Regions from separate parts of the Pseudoflavonifractor sp. An176 genome, predicted to be linked through region 1. Evidence: predicted binding sites of a transcription regulator. Region 1 holds the regulator's gene; the other holds the start of a gene.
The links. Region 1 encodes Rex, which represses fermentation and respiration genes when NADH is low (regulators of the CRP and FNR family bind a similar motif). Its sites were predicted from a motif close to ATTGTTAANNNNTTAACAAT; they were not measured.
Positions count from the first base shown of each region.

Region 1 (11,833 bases):
CGCTGCTCCAAGGGAATCGACAGCAGCCACTGCTGAAACTGGGTGGTCATATCCGCAGTGGACGGGTCGGCCCGGCCAAACAGAGCGTCCATGCTCACCCCCAGACGGTCGGCCAGCACGGGCAGCAGCTCCACATCCGGGGCACCGCCCTTTTCCCATTTACTCACCGCTTGGGCGGATACACCCACCAGCTGGCCCAGCTGCTCTTGGGTTAAGCCCCGCTCTTTGCGCAGGCGGGTGATGGTGGCGCTCAAAGACTGGTTCATGGAAATCCCTCCATTCGCTTGATGGTTGTATTATAGGAAAAATGGTGGTTGAGTGCAATGGAGGAAATCTTGAGTAAATTCAACCAATGGTTAAGAGGAAAGGGAAAACCTCTTGCAATGGGGCAGAAGGGAGGGTATGATGGGGAAGAGATAAAACCATGGGGGAGGTGAGAGAATTGGACGAACGGCGCATCTTGGCGGCGGTGGACCACACCCTGCTGCGCCCTACCGCCACCTGGGAGGAGATTCGCCAGATCTGCGACGACGGGGTGGCCTATGGCTGCGCCTCGGTGTGCATCCCGCCCAGCTATGTGCGGCAGGCTTCTGAGTATCTGGCGGGAAAACTCCCCGTGTGTACCGTCATTGGGTTTCCCAATGGCTACTCCACCACAGCGGTGAAGGTGTTCGAGGCTCAGGATGCCATGGCAAACGGAGCCAGTGAGATTGACCTGGTGGTCAATCTGGGCTGGGTGAAGGATGGCCGCTGGTCGGACGTGTTGGCGGAGCTGCGGGCGGTGAAGGAGGCCTGCGGGACGCATATCCTCAAGGTGATCGTGGAGACCTGCCAGCTGACCCAAGAGGAGAAAGTGAAGCTGTGTGAGCTGGTGACCGAGAGTGGGGCGGACTTTATCAAGACCTCCACCGGATTTTCTTCTGGGGGCGCCACGGCGGAAGACGTGGCCCTGCTGCGTGCCCATGTGGGAGCACAGGTGCAGGTGAAAGCTGCCGGAGGGATTACATCCCTGGAAGATGCCCAGACCTTCCTGGACCTGGGGGCTGCCCGGCTGGGTACCTCCCGCATTGTGGCCTTGGTGAAGGGCTAAATTGGGGTGTCGAATCACGTCGAAAAATCAGAATGAAATTTCTTTCGTTTTTCTGGGAGTTATAGTAAAATAGACCTGAGAAAAACGAGGGAAGGCGGGATGACATTGAATCAACAACGGGCGATTCGAGAGGTCCTGCGCTCCATGGGATTGATTGGCGAGTCTTTGTCCCTGCGACAGCTGGTGTGTGCGGTGGAGTTGGCCCACACGGAGCCGGAGTTGCTGCGCCGCATCACCAAGGGACTGTATCCGGCTGTGGCCGCCCACTTTGACCAGGCCACCCCGGCGACGGTGGAACGGAATCTGCGGCTCATTCGGGACCACCAGTGGAACAAAGGCGACCAGGAGCGACTGAGAGAGATGGCGGGATTCCCCATCCGTGTCAAGCCAACCACAGGCGAATTTGTGGATATTATTTGCTATTACATGGAGGCCAACGGGGCCTTTGATGACTGAGAACAAGACTGGAGTTGACAAATCTATGAAAGAGACCTACCGTGTGCTCCGGGGAGACGGGGCCCATTGGGATAACATCCCCCGCGCAGAGCTGAAGGAGACGGGCTGGCTGGAGCCTGCCGGAGTGAAGGCCTGGATGCAGCTGTGCCACGACGGGGAGAACCTGTACGTGCGCCTGGAGGCCCAGGAGAGCCCCATCCGTGCCACCCTCACCGGGACCTTGGACCAGGTGTGCAACGACAGCTGCCTGGAATTTTTCTTTGCCCCCGTGGAGGAGGACGCCCGGTACTTCAACTTTGAGTGGAATCCCCTCAAGTCCCTGAACCTGGGCTTTGGCGGCACGCGCCCCACCCGAGTGCGCCAGATCGTCAAGAAGATGGACGAGCTGTTCTGCCCCCAGAGCTGGCAGGAGGAGAACACCTGGGGCATCACCTTCCGCATCCCCGCGGAGTTTGTGGGCCGCTACTTCCCCGGTTTCACCTATTCCGGCACTTGCTGCGCCAACGTCTACAAGTGCGGCGATGAGACCGAGCATCCCCACTATCTGGCCTGGTCCCCGGTGACCAGCGAGAAGCCGGATTTCCACCGCCGAGGCGATTTCGGCACCCTGGTGTTTGAATAAATAGAACAAGCAGGCCGTCTAAAAAGGCGGCCTGCTTTTCTGTTGCTGAGATTATTGTTTCTTTTTGCGATTCTCCCGCTTTTTCAGAATCTCCTTGCGGGCGGCGGCAGCCGATGCCCGGAGATCATCGGTGAGGCTGGCATAGCGGCTGGCCAGACGCATGTTGGAGTATTTGCGGCGGAAGGAGCGGGAATACCGTTCCAACCGGGCCACTTGCTGGCTGTAGTTGCTGCGCAGGGCAGCGGACTGGTTTTCCAGCATTTGACCCAGCTCAGCCTTGCCCAGAGAGAACTGGACCTGTGCCTCGTCCCGGGCGGCGGCCAGCTTCACCACCAGCTGAGACACCAAAGCCAGGTGCCGGATGGTGAGGGTGGCGTCCACCAGCAGAATGACCAGTAAGACCACGCACAGGGTGTTCACCAGCCAGCCGGGGATGGTCTGGTAGATGCCGTCCACAGCGGGGTGAATCCAGAAGATTACCACATAGGACAGTGCGCCCCACACCAGGGACACCCACAGGCACACCCGGCCCTTGATGTTGAAGCGGAACCGGGAGTAGTCCCAGTAGCGCACGTGGGTGGTGGTTTCCAGAAGCCACGCCACGAAGTACTCCCACGAGGTCATCACCACCACGGCGGTGAGATAGAACACAAACAGGTTGTGCTTCAGCGGGGTGAAAAAGAGGACCATTAACAGAACGCCGGCGCCGTAGATGGGGCAGATGGGGCCGTAGAGAAAGCCCCGGTCCACCAGACGGTGCTCCAGAATGGAACAGTAGCAGGTCTCCATCAACCATCCTAGAAATGAGTAAAAGATAAAGTAGAGAAACAGAGCCTGAATGGGATAGCCCAGGATGGTCAATGGGTTTCACCTCTCTTTTCTGGGTCGGATAGTAGGATACCCAGCACACCGTTATAGATGCGGTCGGGGTGTTGGGTGAAGCGCTGGGCGATGTCCTCCCCCTCCTCCCGGGTGGCGGTGAGCAGTGAGAGGGTAAAGAGGTTGTCCCGGTCGTCGTCCAGCATCAGACGCACGGTGTAGAAGGTGCCGTCGGGGGAGGGGTCCACCCGGCTGCGCACCTGGGCCTTCCGCTTCAAAGCGGCGTTGAAGGGGGCCAGACGCTGGTCGCAGCGCTTGCGAATGACGGGGGAGAGGCTGCTTTCGCCGTCGGCGCAGTTGCGGCGGCCCTTGTCGGTGGGGGAGTAGTAATCCCCCTCCCGCACCAGGTGTCCGCTCTCCAGCAGCTCCGACAGGGCCTCAGCAAATTCAAAGTAGTCCACGCCGTCGTCGCACATCACCAGATCGGTGAGGGTGGCGAAGTCAATGGGGCCCGCCACACGGGTGAGAATATAGAGAATGAGCAATTTGGTGTCCAACTTGCTGTGGATGAATCCAAAACGAGCCATGGTCTTGTTCCTGCCTTTCCTGGGATAAGGTGGCCCCGTGGGCCACTCCTATATTATACCGAAAAAGGCTCAGGCTTACAAGGGAAACCTGGAGGCTCACAGGGCGGCCAGGGCGTTTCGGACTACTAGGGCATGGTACAGCCGAACCAGCAAACTCCAAGTGGGACGGTCCAGAATTCCGGTGACAGGCAGCTGTCCCAGCCCCTGCAAGTGACGGATGTGGTCGGTGGGAGTGGAGGTGGAGGGGAAATTGGTGAGAATGGGGGAGAGCGCCGTCACAACGGTGTCCACAAACGCCCATTCCGGTGTGCCGGAGGAAGACGGCTCGAACTGAGGGGAGATGATTTGCAGGGAGGGGGGAATCCCGTCCCGCTTCTGAATCAGCTCCGACTGCACCCGCAGGGCCAGCCAGGTGTCGTAGTCCACCACTCCAGTCACGGGCAGGCCAAAGTCCCGCTGAAAGATCATCACCCCTTCCAGGGTCCGCTCCCCAAACACCCCGTCCTCCACCAGGCGGGGCAGGGCGGGATGGGTGGCGGAGATGACGTTGAGCATGTGCTGAATGTCTCGGACCGGAGCGCCGGTGAGATTGAGTTCCATGGTTGAGATACCTCCTTAATCGTTGCTGCCGTAGGAGAGCGGATAGCCGGGGAATTGCCCGGCCTGGAATTGGTTTTCAATCTCCGAGGGGGAGATGGGCAGGTTGGCGTTGGCCAGAGAGGTAGTGGCAATGCCCACGTACTCGTCGTAGAGCTTCAGCCACGTGGCGTTGTCCACCACGCCGGTGGCGGGCAGATGGTAGGCTTTCTGGAAATCCTGCACCGCCTGTTTGGTCTTGGGGCCAAAAATGCCGTCAATGGCCAGGGTGGGCAGATTGAAGGAGTATTGCCCGATGAGGGAGAGGAAATACTGGAGGGCGGAGACAGCGGGGCCCCGGTCGCCTTGGCGCAGCACCTGGATGCCCGAGGGGCCCTGGACCTGGGTAAAGCTCTGGCCCTCGCTGACCAGCTCGGAGAGCTTGGTGACGGCCACGTAGAGGAACACCAGCTTATACCAGGTACCCCGACCCACGATACCATCCACTGCCAGCCCAAAGACGGACTGGAACACCCGCACTGCTTCCTCCGTGCGTGGCCCAAAGATGCCGTCCACCTGGGCCAGGCGGGGAATGGCAGGGTAATTCTGTCCAATGCGGTTGAGCATGGCCTGGAGCACCACCACGTCCTCCCCGGAGGAGCCCTGGCGCAGGGGATAGCCGGGGTAGGAGTTGGGCACATCCCGGATGGGGGCGTCGTTGACCAGTTCGATGTCGTCCCCGTAGTAGTTGCGCAGAATGGTCATGTAGTCCGCCCCCTCCTGGGCCATGGCCTCACTGCCCCACTGGGACAGGCCGTCACAGGTGGAGGTGGTACCGTTGCAGAACTTGGCCGCCAGGGGCTCCACAAAGCCCACTCGGCGGATGTAGGTGGTGAACATGTCGTCCACCAGGCGGTCGATGTTTTCAAAGGTGCTCCGGCCTTTGATGAATTTCTGATCGTTTTGGGTCTCACTGGTGATGTCAAAGTCATACCCGCGGCTGGGGTAGAACTCGGTGTACACCCGGTTGAGGGCAAAGGAGATCTGGGCCAGAATGTTGGCTTTCAGGGCTTCCTCTGACCAGGTGGGGTATACCTCGCTGGAGGCTACATTTTTGATGTAGTCGGGGAAGGTCACCGTGACGTTCTCCGCCGCCTCCTTGGGCTGGCCCAGGTGGACGGTGATGTACTGGGGAATGTAGGGAATGACGGATACAGACATAGAAGCCTCCTTACAGCGGTTGTGGTGTGACGTTGGTGAACTGAGGCCGAGGGGTAGGCGACTCGGGAATGGCCAGAGGGATGAGGGGCACACTCTGGGTGGTCTCCACCCCGGAGAAGATCTGGAGATTTTCAAACACGGCCACCTGATACCCCGGGTGCTCTACCACCAGAGAGTAGGAGGAGAAGGGCAGGGGGGAGCCGGGGCTCTGGCTGAGGGCGGCGTCGGGAGCGGGCAGGGAGATGGGGCCGGCTACGCCGCTCTCGTCTGTAATGAGCACGGATAGAAGCTGATGCCGACCCTGTCCGTCCGGCTGGGATACCAACACCGTGGCCCCCTGTATGGGGAGCTGAGCCCGGGACGCATAGACGTGGACAATGAGAGAACCGTTTTGTGCCAATGCTAGGACCTCCTTGAGAAATGTTGCAAGAACTTGCACATGGAAATTGACAAACTTATGACAATGAGATAAAATGAATTGCGTATGGTGATCAAAAGAAAGATGAAATGCCGAAAAACTCTGACGGGATGTGAGGGTGTCATATGAAAAAAGATAAGATTTCTTCGGCGGTGATCCGGCGTTTGCCCCGCTATTATCGCCATTTGGATGACTTATATCGTGCCGGTACCATTCGAATCTCTTCCGGAGCCTTGGCCCAGTCCATGGGGCTGACGGCCTCCCAGATTCGCCAGGATCTGTCCTGCTTTGGCGGGTTCGGTCAGCAGGGCTACGGGTACAACGTGGAGCGGCTGCGGGGTGAGGTGGCAGAGATCCTGGGGATGAACCGAGGCCACACCGTGCTCATCTTGGGTGCCGGTAACCTGGGACGCGCCCTCATTGAGAACTTCCCGTTCCGTGCCAATGGCTTCCGGCTGGTGGCCGCCTTTGACGTCAACCCGGACCTGGTGGACACCAAGCTGGGCGGCGTCCCCGTCTACCATGTGGATGGTCTGGACACCTTTGTGCGGGAGCACCGGGTGAGCGTGGCGGTTCTGACGGTGCCTGGGTCTGTGGCCGTGGCCACCGCTCGCCGCCTGAGCAAGCTGGGGGTGGACGGAATCTGGAATTTCACCAATGTGGAGCTGCCGGAGCAGGAAATGCCCGACGTGAAAGTGGAGAACGTGCACTTTGCAGACAGCCTGCTAACGCTGAGTTATATGATTTCTGAGGAGTAAATAGACCTCTCAAAAATTTTTGAAAAAATCGAAAAAAACACTTGCAATTTCATTTCAGCTGTGCTAGTATATACGAGTCGCCAGGAAACGACAGCGACAAGCGGCTGTAGCTCAGCTGGATAGAGTGTTTGGCTACGAACCAAAAGGTCGGGGGTTCGAATCCCTCCAGCCGTACCAAAAGGCAAGTTCCGAAAGGAACTTGCTTTTTTCTTTCTTTCGACGGTATATGAAAACGTCCGATGCAGGAATCAGCATCGGACGTTTTTTTCTCGGTCAGTCCGTGACCTGTTTCATGTTGGGGTAGACCTGATGAATCCGCTCATCGGGGTAGTAGTGGTCCAAAAATTCGGTGAAGCCGTTGGTGGGGGCGTCAGGGGCCGATTGGCGCTGTTGATACCGGCCCAGAGCCAGGGCGGAGATGGCCATATTGAACACCATGAACACAACAATCACCCAGGTGAGCACTTTGCCCGCTTTCATGGGGATGCGCTCAATGAGACGGGACAGGCGGGGATAGAGGACCTTCATCCACACGGCGGCGGCAATGCCCCAGAAGAAGCAGTAGAGCAGATTGATGCGTCCGGCCAGGTTGAAGGGGATGTGGCTGTAATCCCAGAACACGGTGCCGAAGACCAGCTCGGTGAAGACACTACACACATATTCGTACACACCACCCACAATGGTGCCGGCAAGGAAGAGGTAGCCCTCGCTCTTGTCTTTGTACCGATAGAGCAGGGCGGTGAACATCACAGCGCCCAGACCCCACACAATGCTAAAGGGGCCGTAGATGAGACTGCTGCGACTCATCCAGATGCCCATGGTGGCCCGGCAGAACAGCGTCTCGATGATATCGCCCAGCAGGGCGGCAATGAAGAAAATCCAAATCAGCTTGGTGGGAGAACAGCCCTGGGCAAACACGGTGGGCTTGGGCTTTTGGGAGGGGGCGGCCTGCTCCAGATTGGGGAAGGCGTGGAGCATACGGGTCTGGACCCGCCGGGTGATGGCGTGGCCGAAGAGAGCGGTGAGCTCCTGGAAGTCTCGGGACAGCTGTTCCAGACGGCGGATACGCACGCCCATCTGTACCGTGATGCCCAGAGAGAGGGCCAGGTCCAGGGCGACCAGTCCCAATCCCACCAGAACCAGGATGCGGGACAGCAGGGGAGGGAGGTCACCCAACACCAAGGCTAGAAGGGGGTTGAGAAAACTCACACACAGCCATGCGCCCACACCCAGCACCAGCAGCAGGGGCAGAGAGATGTACCCGTGGAAGTGGAATTTGTGGTCGGAGAAGTCCCACCATCTGCGGTGGAGCATGCGCTCCAGAGCGACACCGGTGGTAATGACCAGAATGCCGGACAGAACGCAGGAGCCCAGAATAAAGAACAGGGGACGGTGGGTCAGTTCCGAGAGGAACACCGTGGAGAGTACCGCTCCAATGCCGTAAATGGGGCTGACAGGAAGGTTGAGAAAGCCTGGGTTGACAAAGGAATGTTTTTTGATGGCACAGAATGCCACGCTGATACACCAGCCTAGAATGGAATAGATGAGAAAGAACCAGGCCAGTTGGGAGAGTGAGTATGTCATGAAAAGCTCCTTTCGGGGTTGTTCTGAAAAAGACAAAAACTCACCACAGTATTGCTGATTACTGGGGTGAGTCAAAAAATATGCAGCATTGCGGGCTGATGGGAGATCAGCGCTGGCTGGGCACGGTGCGATCATCACCGAAAATCATATCATCCACATCAGGCTTGCGGGGATATTCTTTCACAAGTTTCACCTCTTTTCTCTTGCGCTGTTGTACATTATAGCAACATGTACCGGAAAAGTAAAGGGTGGAATTGTAAAATACAAATAAAGTTTTGGGCAAGGTGTAGAAAAATAGGGGAAAAACGGGAAGGGGGGAGAGAAAAAATGCTTGCAATTTCTCAGGGGGTGTATTATAATAAGCTTCACCGAGTTAAAATATGCGGGTGTAGTTCAATGGTAGAATGTCAGCTTCCCAAGCTGAACACGGGGGTTCGATTCCCCTCACCCGCTCCAATGAAAAAGACACGCTTTTTAGCGTGTCTTTTTCATTGGGAGCCATAGGCTCATTTCAATGCTCGGCGGAAGTGAATTCCGCCTGCGCCAAGGTTTTCGCCCAGGCGAAAACACTTGTACGGCGCACCAGCGCCGCCCGGCTTTGCGGGACCCTGTACTTATAATTATAAAAATGCCTGGAGAGAAGCCCTCTCCAGGCGTTTTTGGGTCTTACTTTAGAAACACCAGTTCATAGCTGCGAGAGCCGATGCCGATCTTTTCAGCGTGTTCCAGACAGGTCTTGTACTCCGAGTCGGGGGTGCTGTTTTCAAAATGATCGTGGTGGTCACAGAAATCCGGCTTGGCCATGTTGTCGCTGAGCTGGCTGTTGGGCAGGGGATCGCAGGCCAGGCAGGCGTCCACACAGGCCTGGTCCAGGGCCAGGGGATCAAAGGAGGCGAACATGCCGATGTTGGGGAGGATGGGGGCGTCGTTCTCGGCGTGGCAGTCACAGTTGGGGCTGACGTCCACAATGAGAGAGATGTGGAAGTTGGGACGGCCGTCCACCACTGCTTTGGCATACTCCGCCATGCGGCAATTCAGGTCCTTCACAGCGGCCCAACTGGAGAAGTCGATGGCGTCAAAGTTGCAGGCACCGATGCACCGGCCACAGCCCACGCAGTTCTCGGTGACAATGTGCATCTTCCGGGTGGTCTCGTCAAAGGCCAGACCCTGGTTGGCGCACTCCTTCATGCAAGACTTGCAGCCCACGCACTTGTCCTGGTGTACGGAGGGCTGACCGTTGTGGTGCTGCTCCTTCTTACCGGCCCGGGAGCCGCAGCCCATGCCGATGTTCTTGATGGCGCCGCCAAAGCCCGCCATCTCATGGCCCTTGAAGTGGTTCAGAGAGATGAACACGTCAGCGTCCATAATGGCTCGGCCGATCTTGGCGTTTTGGACGTACTCTCCGTTGACGGGGACCTCCACATCGTCGGTGCCCTTCAGACCGTCGCCAATGAGGATGGGACAGCCCACAGTCATGGGGGTGAAGCCGTTTTCCCAGGCGCAGTACAGGTGCTCCAGGGCGTTTTTCCGGCTGCCCACATAGAGGGTGTTGCAGTCGGTGAGGAAGGGCTTGCCACCCAGCTCCTTCACCACATCAGCCACAGCTTTGGCGTAGTTGGGGCGGAGGAAGCCCAGATTGCCCAGCTCGCCGAAGTGCATCTTGATGGCCACGAACTTGTTATCCATGTCGATCTCGCCAATGCCTGCGGCCCGGATGAGCCGCTTGAGCTTGGTGGGAAGGCCCTCGCCCAGCTTGGTGCGGAAATCGGTGTAGTAAACGTTGGCTTTTTCCATACCTCATTGCTCCTTGTCTCGAAATAGGGTGAAAGTCATGTAAGAACAGTATAGCGGAGCCAGGAGAATTTGGCAAGAATCATCCGGGAAGGCTTTGAAAAGTTAGGCCTGCCAAACTGCTTTGAGGATGGCGCCAATTTTGGGCGGAGTGCCGTAGAGGAGCACGCCCACTCGGTAGATCTTGGCGGACAGCACCCCGATACCCACCACAGACACCGTCAGAATACCGATGGACAGGACAATCTGATAGACAGGGACCGTGCTCATAGCGATGCGGGCAAACATGGCGATGGGGGAGGTGAAGGGGACGAACGAGCACACCATCATGGCGATGTTGTCCACCGCACCGCTGCCCATGCTGAACATGACCACGCAGAAGGCAATGACAAAGAGCATGGACAGAGGCATGATGGAGGTGTTGATATCCTCCAGCTTGGTGGCAGTGGAGCCGATGGCGCCGTAGAGGAAGGCGTAGAGGAGGAAGCCCAGAACGAAGAACACCAGCAGATATACCAGCAGGGACAGGGGCATGTCAAACAGGGAGGTCATCACGGAATTGCCGCCCCAAGCGTCCAGATTGAGCTGGTAGAAGAGAAGGGCGGAGCCGAAGATGACCGCCAGCTGGACAAACCCGGCGATGCAGGAGGCCAGCACCTTGCCGAACATCATGTTTACCGGGGTAGCGCTGGTGATGAGCAGTTCCATGGCCCGGGAGCTCTTCTCCGTGGCCACGTGGGAGGCTACCATCTGGCCGTAGAGCATGATGACCATGTACAAGGCCAACGTCATAATGTAGGTGTACCAGTAATTTTGGGCCTGGTCCACCCCCAGAAGCTCCTCTTTGGCGTCGATCTGGAGGGAGAGAATCTCCCCGGCCTGGTCCGGGCTCAGCCCCTGTTGGGTCATGGCCTCCACCTGGGCCAGACTCACCAGGACCTGATTGGCCACCTGGGTAGTCTGGTCGTAGAGGGAACGATTGTACACGTAATAGGTGTAGGAAGTCAGGGAGTCAAAGACCAGGGCGCAATCGGCTTCCTGGTTGGACACCTGCTCCTTGATTTTAGCGAGGTCGTCTTGCGTCCAAGTCACCGTCTGGTCAGGGAAGGCAGAGGCCAGGGCCTGGGCAATGGTCTCTCCCATCTCCTGAGAGGGAGCGGAGACCAAAATCACCGACTGCTCGGTGGGGTCATCGGAGGAATCTCCGCCCATGGAGCCGAAGAAACCAATCAGGTTGGGCAGGAACATCACCACGGCCAGAACAGCCACAATGAGCAGGGTGGAGCCCACAAACACCTTGTTTTTAAAGTAGTTTTTCAGCTCAAAGCTGAGAATAGTACGAAATTGTCTCATGATCTCTTCTCCCTTCACACGTGGTCCCCGGCGTATTCCACGAAGATGTCGTTGAGGGACGGCTCGTAGACCTGCACCCGGTCAATGTCGTAGCGGGCCACCAGTTGCCCCATCATCTCCTGCTTCTGGCTGGGGCTGTCCAGGCGGAGAAGCACCTCGCCGGGCTGCACCAGCTGGCAGCGATTGCCCAGTTGGGAGAGAATCTCCCGGTATTGGGGGCTGAACACGGTGAGACGGTCCCGGGGATAGCTGCGCTTGATTTGCTCCAGATTGCCGGAGATGGCGATTTTGCCCTGATTGAGGATGGCGATCTCCTGGCAGAACTCCTCGATATAGTTCATCTGGTGGGAGGAGAAGAGGACGATTTTCCCCTTTTGAATCTGCTCCTTCACCACATCTTTGAGCAGAGCGGCATTTACCGGGTCCAGGCCGGAGAAGGGCTCATCCAGTACGATGATATCGGGGTCATGGGCCAGGGCGGTGATGAGCTGGATTTTCTGCTGGTTGCCTTTGGACAGGGTGTCCAGCCGCTTGGTTTCGTACTCCCCCATACCCAGC
Region 1 is NZ_NFKO01000002.1:110,591-122,423, forward strand. It holds gene B5F12_RS01950 (helix-turn-helix domain-containing protein) at 1-266, opposite strand, end outside; gene deoC (deoxyribose-phosphate aldolase) at 443-1,090, shown strand; gene B5F12_RS01960 (sporulation initiation factor Spo0A C-terminal domain-containing protein) at 1,190-1,546, shown strand; gene B5F12_RS01965 (carbohydrate-binding family 9-like protein) at 1,572-2,168, shown strand; gene B5F12_RS01970 (putative ABC transporter permease) at 2,220-3,029, opposite strand; gene B5F12_RS01975 (DUF4364 family protein) at 3,026-3,574, opposite strand; gene B5F12_RS01980 (peptidoglycan-binding protein) at 3,671-4,174, opposite strand; gene B5F12_RS01985 (peptidoglycan-binding protein) at 4,190-5,371, opposite strand; gene B5F12_RS01990 (carboxypeptidase regulatory-like domain-containing protein) at 5,382-5,771, opposite strand; gene B5F12_RS01995 (redox-sensing transcriptional repressor Rex) at 5,915-6,547, shown strand; tRNA gene B5F12_RS02000 (tRNA-Arg) at 6,648-6,724, shown strand; gene B5F12_RS02005 (putative ABC transporter permease) at 6,821-8,131, opposite strand; tRNA gene B5F12_RS02010 (tRNA-Gly) at 8,514-8,587, shown strand; gene B5F12_RS02015 (DUF362 domain-containing protein) at 8,798-9,925, opposite strand; gene B5F12_RS02020 (ABC transporter permease) at 10,028-11,275, opposite strand; gene B5F12_RS02025 (ATP-binding cassette domain-containing protein) at 11,290-11,833, opposite strand, start outside.

Region 2 (11,833 bases), on a different contig from region 1:
TGACCTGATGAACGAGTACAGCGAGGACGAGGGCCTGGAGCAGAGCCCCGACGGCTACACCGCCACCCTGGGCCAGATGGTCTCCGCCTATGAGAAGGCCGCCCTGGAGCTGGACTACGGCCAGGTGTCCGGCATTGTGGAGTCTGAGTACGGCTACCACATCATCATCCGGGACAAGGTGGCCGACACCAGCGAGTACGTGGACAAGTGGCGTGAGTACAAGATGGGCCAGCAGGTGGACCAGTGGATCGCCGACGCCGACATCCAGTCCACCGAGACTCTGGACAACCTGGACGTGGCCGACTTCTACAACAAGTTCAACGCCTACCAGGTGGCTCTCAACGAGAAGTACACCGCCGCCCAGGAGACTCCCTCTCCCTCCGTCAACCCCTCCGCTGACCCTGAGGCCACCGGCTCGGTGGAGGACGAGGCTGTTGGTTAAATGAAGAACGAAGAATGAAGAATGCAGGCCCAAAACATTGCCGCATTTCTTGGTTTGCTATGCGTAGGGGAGGGGCTTGCCCCTCCCGCAGCTCCCCTGGCATTGCCCTGGGTTTTCGGGCCGGGCAAGCCCGGCCCCTACGGCGGTCTGCCGGGGACTGTGTTCCCTTATAAAATCCGTGCCGCAGGCACACCATACTTCTTCACTATTCATGATTCACTATTCATTCGTCCCCTTCCCCCCTCGCCATTTTTCCCTTGCACTCACTGTGTGCCCCTGATACAATGCACCCACAAAAGACGTGCAGCGGGCACAGAGAACAGAGAAATATAGACCAATCCGCGCAATTTTCGTGCGGATTGGTCTTTTTTTGTCCCCTCCTCCCCTGCACCCGAACAACAAAGGAGTGCATCGTTATGACCCAGTGGTACACCAAAAGCTCGGCCCAGGCCCTCCAGGAGCTGGACACCAACTCCAGCCGGGGCCTCACCTCCACCCAGGCCGCCCAGCGCCTCCAGCAATACGGCCCCAACCAGCTGGAAAAGCCCAAACCCACCCCCCTCATTCTGCGCTTTCTCCTCCAGCTCAAAGACCCCATGATTGTGGTGCTCCTCTTCGCCGCCGCCCTCTCCCTCATCTCCACCCACGGCGAGGACTGGATTGAGGCGGTAATCATCCTCCTCATTGTGGTGGTGAATGCGGTGATCTCCATTACCCAGGAGAACAGCGCCCACAAGGCCCTGGAGGCCTTGGAACAGATGTCCGCCCCCCTGGCCAGGGTGGTGCGGGACGGCCAGACCCTCCGCCTGGACACCCGCCAGCTGGTGCCCGGGGACATCATCCTGCTGGAGGCGGGGGACCTGGTGCCCGCCGATGGCCGCATTTTACACTGTGCCAACCTGAAGGTGGACGAGTCCGCCATCACCGGGGAGTCGGTTCCGGTGTCCAAGGAGTCGGGGGCGGTGCTGGCGGAGGACACCGAGGTGGGAGACCAGTCCAACATGGTCATCTCCTCCACCGTCATCACCAATGGCCGGGCCACCTGCGTGGTCACCGCCACCGGCATGGACACCCAGGTGGGGCGCATCGCCGGAATGCTCCTCAATCAGTCCGACCCCTCCACCCCCCTCCAGCGAAAAATGGGGGAAATCTCCTCCACCCTGTCCTTTGCCTGCCTGGGGGTGTGCGCGGTGATGTTCGGCATCGGCCTTCTCTACCACATCCCCCTGCTGGACATGTTCCTCACCGCCGTGGCCCTGGCGGTGGCCGCCATCCCCGAGGGCCTGCCCGCCATTGTCACCATTGTGCTGGCCCTGGGGGTGCAGCGGATGGTGCGCCACCACGCCATTGTGAAAAAGCTCCCGGCGGTGGAGACCTTGGGCTGCGCCGGGGTGATCTGCTCGGACAAGACGGGCACGTTGACCATGAACCGTATGACGGTGGTGCAGATTTGGACCGCCCGGGAGAAGCACCGCCTGGAGGCCCTCATTGTGGGGGCTCTGTGCAACGACGCCACCCTGAACCACGACTCGGATGGGGTGCCCCACCTGCTGGGAGACCCCACCGAGACCGCTCTGGTGGACGCCGCCCTGGAGGAGGGGCTGGACAAGGAGATTTTGGAACAGGAAATGCCACGGGTGGCGGAAATTCCCTTCGATTCTCAGCGGAAACTCATGACCACCGTCCACCCCCTGCGGGGTCGGTACCGGGTGATGGTGAAGGGGGCCCCGGATGTGCTCCTGTCCCGGTGCACCCACATCCTGGCCGGGGCCTCGGTGCCCCTGGACGTGCCCACCCTGCGGCAGGTGGAGAGCGCCAACGCCGCCATGGCCCAGAACGCCCTGCGGGTGCTGGGCTGCGCCTACAAGGATGTGGATGTCATCCCGCCGCCCCGGGACATGGAGGCCCTCTTGGAGCACGATCTCACCTTTGTGGGGCTCATGGGCCTCATTGACCCGCCCCGGGTGGAGGTAAAACAGGCGGTGGCCCAGTGCTTTCAAGCGGGGATTCGCCCGGTGATGATCACCGGAGACCACAAACTCACCGCCGTGGCCATCGCCAAGGAGCTGGGCATCTTTCGGGAGGGGGATATGGCCCTCACCGGGGCGGACCTGGACTTTATGCCCCAGGAGATGCTGGAGCAGGAGGCGGACAAATTCACCGTGTACGCCCGGGTGTCCCCGGAACACAAAATGCGCATTGTCCAGGCCCTGCAAAATAAGGGGTACGTGGTGGCCATGACCGGGGACGGGGTCAACGACGCCCCCGCTCTGAAAGCCGCCGACATCGGCTGCGCCATGGGCATCACCGGCACCGACGTGGCCAAAGGGGCCGCCGACATGATTCTCACCGACGACAACTTCGCCACCATCGTCCACGCCGTGGAGCAGGGCCGGGGCATCTACGCCAACATCAAAAAGTCCATCCACTACCTGCTCTCCTGCAACATCGGGGAGATTTTGACCCTGTTTCTGGCCACCCTCTTCCACTTCCACCAGGCCCCCCTGGTGCCGGTGCAGCTTCTCTGGCTCAATCTGGTCACCGACTCCCTCCCCGCCCTGGCCCTGGGCCTGGAGCCGGTGGAGGCGGACGTGATGGAGAAGCCACCCCGCAAGGCCCACGAGCCCCTGTTCACCCCCGCCTTTACCATCCGCCTTCTCTGGCAGGGGGCGCTGGTGGGGGCGCTGACCCTGCTGGCCTATTTTGTGGGGGAGTACGTGCTGGGCGACCCCACCACCGCCGATGCCACCGCCAACACCATGGCCTTTGCCACCCTCACCTTCTGCCAGCTGTTCCACGCCTTTGACGTGCGCAGTGAGCACCAGTCCCTGCTCTCCCTGGGGGTGTTCACCAACCCCGCCATGAACCAGGCCTTTGTGGTGGGCGCCGCCCTCCAGCTGGCCGTCCTCCTGCTGCCCCCCTTGATGGGGGTGTTTCACGTCACCTTTCTCACCTTCCAGCAATGGCTGGTCGTGGTGATTTTGTCCATAACTCCTGTTGTGGTGACAGAGGTGGAAAAGAGATTTTTTCACTCTTCGTCTAACGAATCCTCTCATTTCGCCTAATTTCCGTGGAAATCCACCAAGCATTTTTCTAATTTTTTCTATGAACTTTACAAAATTGTATTGTTGATTTTTTCACAATCTTCGGGTATAATCGGGGTAACTACGACATCCAAGAAGATCATTTTACATCATACTGGAGGTTACACATCATGAAAGAAGTATACGTGGTCAATTGCTGCCGCACCGCTGTCGGCTCCTTCGGCGGCTCCCTGAAGGACGTGCCCGCCGTGGACCTGGGCGCCACCGTGGTCAAGGAAGTTCTGAACCGTGGCGGCGTGAAGCCCGAGCAGGTGGACGAGGTCATGTTCGGCTGCATCCTCACGGCTGCCCAGGGCCAGAACCCCGCCCGTCAGGTGAGCGTGAAGGCCGGCATCCCCTACTCCGTCCCCGCTTACACCGTGGGCATGGTGTGCGGCTCCGGCATGAAGTCCGTCATCGAGGGCGCTCGCGCCATCCTGGCTGGCGACGCTGACGTGATCGTGGCTGGCGGCACCGAGAACATGTCCGCTGCTCCCTTCGCCCTGCCCAACGAGCGCTGGGGCGCCCGCATGGGTGACAAGAAGGTTGTGGATACCATGATCCGTGACGGTCTGTGGGACGCCTACAACAACTACCACATGGGCACCACCGCTGAGAACATCGCCGACGTGTGGGGCATCACCCGTGAGGAGATGGACGCCTTCGCCGTCAGCTCCCAGAACAAGACCGAGGCTGCTCAGGCCGCTGGCAAGTTCGTGGACGAGATCGTTCCCGTGATGGTGAAGAAGAAGAAGGAAATGGTGGAGTTCAAGGTGGACGAGTTCCCCAAGGCTGGCGTGACCATGGAGTCCGTGGGCAAGCTGCGTGGCGCTTTCCCCGTGGGTCCCGAGGGCGTGGAGGACGAGATCGTCCACACCTTTGAGGTCACTCAGGTCCACGAGGCCGATGCCAAGCAGCACGTTCAGCGCGTGACCGCTGCCAACGCCTCCGGCATCAACGACGGCGCTGCCGCCATCCTGCTGGCCTCCGGCGAGGCTGTGGAGAAGTACGGCCTGAAGCCCATGGCCAAGCTGGTCAGCTGGGGCCAGGGCGGCGTGGATCCCAAGATCATGGGCGTGGGCCCCGTGCCCGCTTCCCGTCAGGCCATGGCCAAGGCCGACCTGAAGATCGAGGACGTGGATCTGGTGGAGGCCAACGAGGCGTTCGCCGCTCAGTCCATCGCTGTGGCTCGTGAGCTGGGCTTCGACATGAGCAAGGTCAACGTCAACGGCGGCGCCATCTCCATCGGCCACCCCGTGGGCGCTTCCGGCGCTCGTATCATCGTCACTCTGCTCCACGAGATGCTCAAGCGCGACGAGGCCAAGCGCGGCCTGGCCACCCTGTGCATCGGCGGCGGCATGGGCGTTGCCACCATTTTTGAGAAGTGCTAATTTAAGTGCGTCTGAGCACCCGGGAGCAGGGAGCCTGGACCGGAGCGACAGGCAAAGCCCAGCAGCAGCCCACGGCTGTGCGGGTTTGCCTGGAGTCGCAGGGAAGGCGACCGTCGCGGAGGGTGTGAAGCGTATCTGTCCGTGAGGGTAGACGCACCATGCGTCCAACCCGAGCGTGATAACATCCAAGGACAAGGGTGTGGGGGGTCACCCCACACCCTTGTTTGAGTATTATCTCCTTTGATGGGTACCCCGTGGTAGGGGCCGTGGCTTGCCCGGCCCGTGGTTACCCTGGTATTGCCTTGGGGGATTCGGGAGGGGCAAGCCCCTCCCCTACGCCCAACAAATCCAAATCCGTGCCGCTGGAAGCGGCACACCATAATTCTTCATTATTCATTTTTCATTCTTCATTATTTTGGAGGTATCTTATGAGCTATCAGGAAGAATACCGTCAGAAGCTCACCACCGCTGAGGAAGCGGTGAAAGTGGTCAAGTCCGGGGACTGGGTGGACTATGGCTGGTGCACCAACACCGCCGAGGTGCTGGACCAGGCTCTGGCCGGACGCATGGGCGAGCTGTACGACGTGAAGGTGCGGGGCGGCATTCTGCTGCACATGCCCGCCATCGCCCAGATTGAGAATCCCGCCGAGCACTTCACCTGGAACTCCTGGCACATGGGCGGCACCGAGCGGAAGATGGCCAAGCTCGGTCTGGCCTACTACGCCCCCATCCGCTACTCCGAGCTGCCCGGCTACTACCGGGACTGCATTGACCCCATCGACGTGGCCATGTTCCAGGTGGCTCCCATGGACCAGCACGGCTACTTCAACTTCGGCCCCAACGCCTCCCACCTGTATGACATGTGCGCCCGGGCCAAGCACATCATCGTGGAGGTCAACGAGAATATGCCCCGCTGCCTGGGCGGCTACCACACCGGGGTGCACATCTCCCAGGTCAACGCCATTGTGGAGGGCCCCAATGGCCCCATCGGCACCATGCCTGGCCTGAGCGAGCCCTCCGAGATCGACCTGGCGGTGGCCCGTCAGATCGTGGCCGAGATCCCCAACGGAGCCTGTCTCCAGCTGGGCATCGGCTCCATGCCCGGCGCTGTGGGCCAGATGATCGCTCAGTCCGATTTGAAGGACCTGGGCGTGCACACGGAGATGTACGTGGACGCCTTTGTGGCCATGACCAAGGCTGGTAAGATCACCGGCGCCCGGAAGAACTTCGACCAGGGCCGCCAGACCTACGCCTTCGCCGCCGGTACTCAGGAGCTGTACGACTTCCTGGACAACAACCCCGAGTGCATGAGCGCACCCGTGGACTACACCAACGACATCGCCCGGATGTCCACCCTGGACAACTTCATCTCCATCAATGGCGCGGTGGACATCGACCTCTTCGGCCAGGTCTCCTCTGAGTCCTCCGGCATCCACCACATCAGCGGTGCCGGCGGTCAGCAGGACTTCGTGATGGGCGCTTACCTGTCCCGTGGCGGCAAGAGCTTCATCTGCTGCTCCTCCACCTTCAAGGATAAGGCCACCGGCGAGGTGAAGTCCCGCATCCGTCCCACCCTCATTGAGGGCTCCATTGCCACCTGCACCCGGAGCAACCTCCACTATGTGGTCACCGAGCAGGGCATGTTCAATGTCAAGGGCAAGACCACTTGGGAGCGTGCCGAGGGCCTGATTTCCGTGGCTGCTCCCCAGTTCCGGGACGAGCTGATTGCCGCTGCCGAGGCTATGCACATCTGGCGCAAGTCCAATAAGCGGTAAGTTCCCCTTTTCCCATTGCAAGGGCCTGTTGCAGCTGCAACAGGCCCTTGTCTTGCCCAATGGCTCCCCTGAGTCAGGGGAGCTGGCAGCCGTTAGGCTGACTGAAGGGTTGTTCTTCTAAAAGGCCTAGTTCAGACTTGCCAGCCTGGTGGGGACGCTTCCCGCTGGGGGTTTCTTTTGAGCGGGCAAAAGAAACCAAAACCCGCTTAGGGCGTTCCCCCCTAAGGACCTCCCTTTGGGTACGAGGCTGGGCCTGCGTCAAAACGAAATTCGGCCCGTCACCCTTGCTGTGGCCCCTGTTTGTGCCACCACACCAGGCTACCCTGGGCAGCTGGCCCTATCACCAGGTGGTTTCCATGTCCGGGCCTACCTTGGAGAAGCGGCGTTCCCGCCGCCGAGAGCCAGGCCCCCGACCGCTGGGAACAGCGGCACACTAGGGTAAGGCCCTGGCGGCAGAAGTACCACCTACAGAGGAGTAGGCACAATCCACAGAATGTCTACGCCATCTATGTGACATGACCTAGTCCAGGGACGAAACAAGGAGAACGCAGGGACATCCCGTACCGCGGGGTGGATTCCACAAGGCGGGGGAAGGCCCCGCCTTTGGCGATTCTTTCCCCTCTTTCTCATCGCTGAGAAAGGGGGCCCAGCGGAGCGTCCCCGGCTGGGGCGCTGGTTTCCGCCTGAGAAATCGGAGAAGTACAATCCCTCCGCCAGCCGGGCGGCTGACAGCTTCGCTTTTTACAAGGGAGGCGTTAAGCCCTTCCCTTTCCCCCATTTTTGGTGTACACTGTGGACAGTCTTACACAAGAAAGGAACCTACCATCATGTCTAAGAAAAAGAACAAGAAATCCAACCCCCACTCCGCCCCCCAGGCCAAGGCCAAGCCCACCCAGCCCGCCAAGAAGTCCAATCCCCTGGTGTGGGGCATCGGCGCCATTGTGGTGGTGGCCATCCTCATCATCGCCGCTGTGGTGCTGACCCAGAAGCCCTCCACCACCTCCGGGGCCCAGAACTCTGCCAATCCCACCGCCACCACCAGCGCCGACACCTACACGCCCCCCGCTCTGGAAGAGGACGTGACCTACACCGCCCGCATCGACGTGAAGGACTACGGCACCATCACCGTGGAGCTGGACCAGTCCGCCGCTCCCATCACCTGCGCCAACTTCGTGGAGCTGGCCAACAGCGGCTTCTATAACGGCCTGACCTTCCACCGCATCATGGACGGCTTTATGATTCAGGGCGGCGACCCCGAGGGCAACGGCACCGGCGGCTCCGAGCATGAGATCGTGGGCGAGTTCTCCTCCAACGGCTGGGACAACCCCCTGTCCCATAAGCGGGGCACCATCTCCATGGCCCGCTCCAACGACCCCAACTCCGCCTCCTCCCAGTTCTTCATCGTCCATGAGGACTCCACCTTCCTGGACCCCGACTACGCCGCTTTCGGTACCGTCACCGAGGGTATGGACGTGGTGGATGCCATCTGTAAGGACGCCCAGCCCACCGACGGCAACGGCACCATCCCCGCCTCGGAGCAGCCCGTCATCAACTCGGTGACCATCCTCACCAACAAGTAACATGACCCACGAGGAATACATGGAGGAGGCCCTGAAAGAGGCCCGAGCCTGCATCCCCCAGGGAGATGTGCCCGTAGGCTGCGTCATTGTCTCCCCAGAGGGGGACATCATCGGCCGGGGCCGCAACCGCCGGGAGGCGGACGGCCGGGCCACCGCCCATGCCGAGGTGGAGGCCATCAACATGGCCTGTGCCGCTGTGGGCTCCTGGCGGCTCACCGGGTGCACCCTGTACGTCACCCTGGAGCCCTGCCCCATGTGCGCCGGGGCCATCATCAACGCCCGCATCGCCTGTGTGCGCTACGGGGCAAAAGAGGACAAATCCGGGTGCTGCGGGTCGGTGCTCAACCTCTTCGAGGAGCGGTTTAACCACCACCCCCGCATCTACGGCGGCCTGCTAGAGAGGGAATGCCGGGGGATTTTGGAGGAGTTTTTTTCCACTCTCCGGTGACTTTACAAAGTCTTTGCATCATTTAATACTTTTGTAACAATTGTGCACAAACTTTTGTAATGACTGTTGCGTATCATAACACTTGCAAGAGATATCCTTTCTTTTTCATTCTATCCTCCATCCTTTTATAAAAACTCCGGGGCTTTGCAAGCGGCCCTGGAGTTTTTGTGTTTTACCCCCAAACTATGGCCTCTTTTTAGCGTCATTTCAGCTTTCTGGTTTATACTCAGAGGGACACAACTCGCTAGAAAGGTGGTCGTACCATGGCGACACAATTGGAACAAGCCCAGAGAGGCCAGCGCAAGGCCATGCTGGAGGTATATGAGGGCTGCAAACAGAAGGTATACTATGTCTCCCTGCTGCTCACCGGCCAGGAGGACGGGGCCAAGCAGGCCGCTGCCTATGCGGGCAAACAGGTGTGGGACAGCATGAAGCTCTACCCCATCTGTACCCAGGAGGACTTTACCCACCTGGCCATTCAAAAGGCGGTGGAGTCCTGCAAGCGCACCATCCTCAAGCACCAGCCCAAGTCCTTCCGCATTCCCCAAAACCGAAACTTCCTCATTTCCGGGGAACTGGTCACCTCGGGACAGCCCCAGGCGCTGCTCCAAGCCCTGCCCCCTCTGTCCCGGTTCCTTCTGGTGCTGCACACCGTAGGCGGCTACAACCAGCAGCAGCTGGCCACCGCCTTTAAGCTGGACGTTAAGACGGTGGCCATGGCCCTGGAGGCCCAGCGCACCAACGTGGAGCGTCTCATCCGGCACAGCCAGAGACCGGACACCACCTGGGAGGGATTCTTGGAGGCGTTGCAGCAGGAGGAGACCGGCACCACGGTGCCGGAATCGGTAGACCAGGCGGCCCAGGCGGCCATAGACGCCATTGCCTCCCCCCTGGAGAAGCAGCGGAAAAAGAAAACCATTGTATACAGCGCGGTAGCTGTGGTGGTATGCGCAGCCCTGGTGGGCGGCACGGTGGCCATCGCCCACTTCACCTCGGACGAGGACCCCGCCGCCACGGCCACCCCCACCACCACCGATGAGGACGCCTCTGCCACCGAGACCGCCACCAGCGACGAGACTACCGACACCTACACCCCCGCTGCTCTGGAGTCCGGTGTCACCTACACCGCCCAGATTGAGGTGGAGGACTACGGCACCATCACCGTGGAGCTGGACCAGGAGGCCGCCCCCATCACCTGCGCCAACTTTGTGGAGCTGGCCAACAGCGGCTTCTACAACGGCCTGACCTTCCACCGCATCATTGAGGGCTTTATGATGCAGGGCGGCGACCCCAACGGGGACGGCACCGGCGGCTCGGACAACAACATCGTGGGCGAGTTTACCAACAACGGCTATGAGAACAACCTCTCCCACACCCGCGGTGCCATCTCCATGGCCCGCTCCTCGGACTACAACTCCGCCAGCTCCCAGTTCTTCATTGTCCAGGAAGACAGCACCAATCTGGACGGGGACTATGCCGTGTTCGGCTATGTCACCCAGGGTATGGACGTGGTAGACGCCATCTGTGAGGCCGCCCAGCCCACCGACGACAACGGCACCATTTCCGCCGAGGACCAGCCGGTGATCACCTCCATCACCATTCTCACCGATCAGTAAGCAGCTATAAACCCCCGGAGCATACTCCGGGGGTTTTATACCTTTTCTCTTTTTCTATGTCTGCACATTGATAATTGCTTGGGTAGTGTCAAGAGTTTTGCGCAAATTGGTTTGCAGGCCCTGGCATGAATGAAGTCAGCCAGCAATGGAGACGTCCTTAATGGCAGTCTCCAGGTGCTTCATGTTCATGTACTTCTTGTTGCCCCACTGGGTGCCAGCTACATGGCGTAGCCGGGCATAGACCAGCATGAGAGCAGAGTTTCCGTCCGGGAAACTGCCCACCACATGGGTGCGGCGGCGGATTTCCCGGTTCAATCTTTCAATGACATTATTGGTACGGATGCGGGTCCAGTGTTTGCTGGGGAAATCGCAGTAGGTCAGCGTTTCCTCGATGCCATCCTCCACCTTCTTGGCGGCTTCCTTCAGCTTCATCGAGCGCAGTTCCTCCACCACAGCCTTAGCCTTTTCTCTAGCAGCTCTTTTGCTCTCTTGAGCATGGATCGCCTTGAGCATCTTAGCCACCAGCTTCACCTTGGAGCGAGGCGTTACAGAGAACACATTGCGGTAAAAATGGACGGTACAACGCTGGTACTTGGCTTTGGGGAACACTTCTCCCACAGCCTCCAGCATACCAAGACACTGGCTCCAACTACCAGCTTGACCCCGTCCAAGCCACGGCCACGCAGCCACTGGAAGAAGCTGACCCAACTGGCTTTGTCCTCTTTCATGCCCTCTGCAGCACCTAAAACCTCGCGGTATCCGTCTTCATTTACTGCAATCGCAACCAGAATGGCCACATTTTCAAACTATCCACCCCGAAACAAGTTGACAAGTTTTTTTAATCAAAAACAGCTACCCATTCATGGACATGGTCTTTTGTCTATGGTATAATACAAGTAAATTATGGAAGGGGATGATATTTTGGCAGGTTTTTGGGATTTTTTATCAACCCTTGTTAGTTCAAAAAAAGACAAGGATAGCAGTTCAGTTGTTGTAAAAAATTATATTAGCGGTAATAACAACCAAAAAAATAACACCACCAATAAAAGTAATGGTGGAAGGGGTACCGGAACCAGTAAATCCTTTAGACCCTCACAATCATCCCAAAATACAAAGAAGAATGTCTCCTCTAATACTCGCGTAACCTTGCAAAGTATACACCTTTATTCTACAGGTTCGAAAGGAAAGGTGTATACAGATAAGTTTTACAAATCAATCAATCATAACTTTGGTATTGAAGTGGTATTGAAGAACACGTCTAGCAGTACACAGACCATTCATTTAGGTCATTGTATTTATAACGAAAGTGGTAATGTCGTGTTCAAAGGAAACTTCACTCCGAAAATTAATCCCCACTCTACTTTGACACATAATATTTTTGTCGATGCAAAATCCTTTGCTAAAATGAAAAGTGGAAAATACAAATCACAATTTTGGATTAATAACACAAAAGTTCAAAAAGCCTTTTTTACAGTTGCTTACAAATAGCAATTTGATA
Region 2 is NZ_NFKO01000012.1:21,126-32,958, reverse strand. It holds gene B5F12_RS07005 (peptidylprolyl isomerase) at 1-442, shown strand, start outside; gene B5F12_RS07000 (calcium-translocating P-type ATPase, PMCA-type) at 859-3,507, shown strand; gene B5F12_RS06995 (acetyl-CoA C-acetyltransferase) at 3,657-4,916, shown strand; gene B5F12_RS06990 (butyryl-CoA:acetate CoA-transferase) at 5,345-6,691, shown strand; gene B5F12_RS06985 (peptidylprolyl isomerase) at 7,519-8,271, shown strand; gene B5F12_RS06980 (nucleoside deaminase) at 8,273-8,719, shown strand; gene B5F12_RS12330 (peptidylprolyl isomerase) at 8,983-10,335, shown strand; partial or broken gene B5F12_RS06970 (IS256 family transposase) at 10,471-11,150, opposite strand; gene B5F12_RS11735 (hypothetical protein) at 11,239-11,823, shown strand.
Region 2: the regulator Rex is predicted to act here: its motif matches at 3,567-3,586, upstream of B5F12_RS06995 (acetyl-CoA C-acetyltransferase).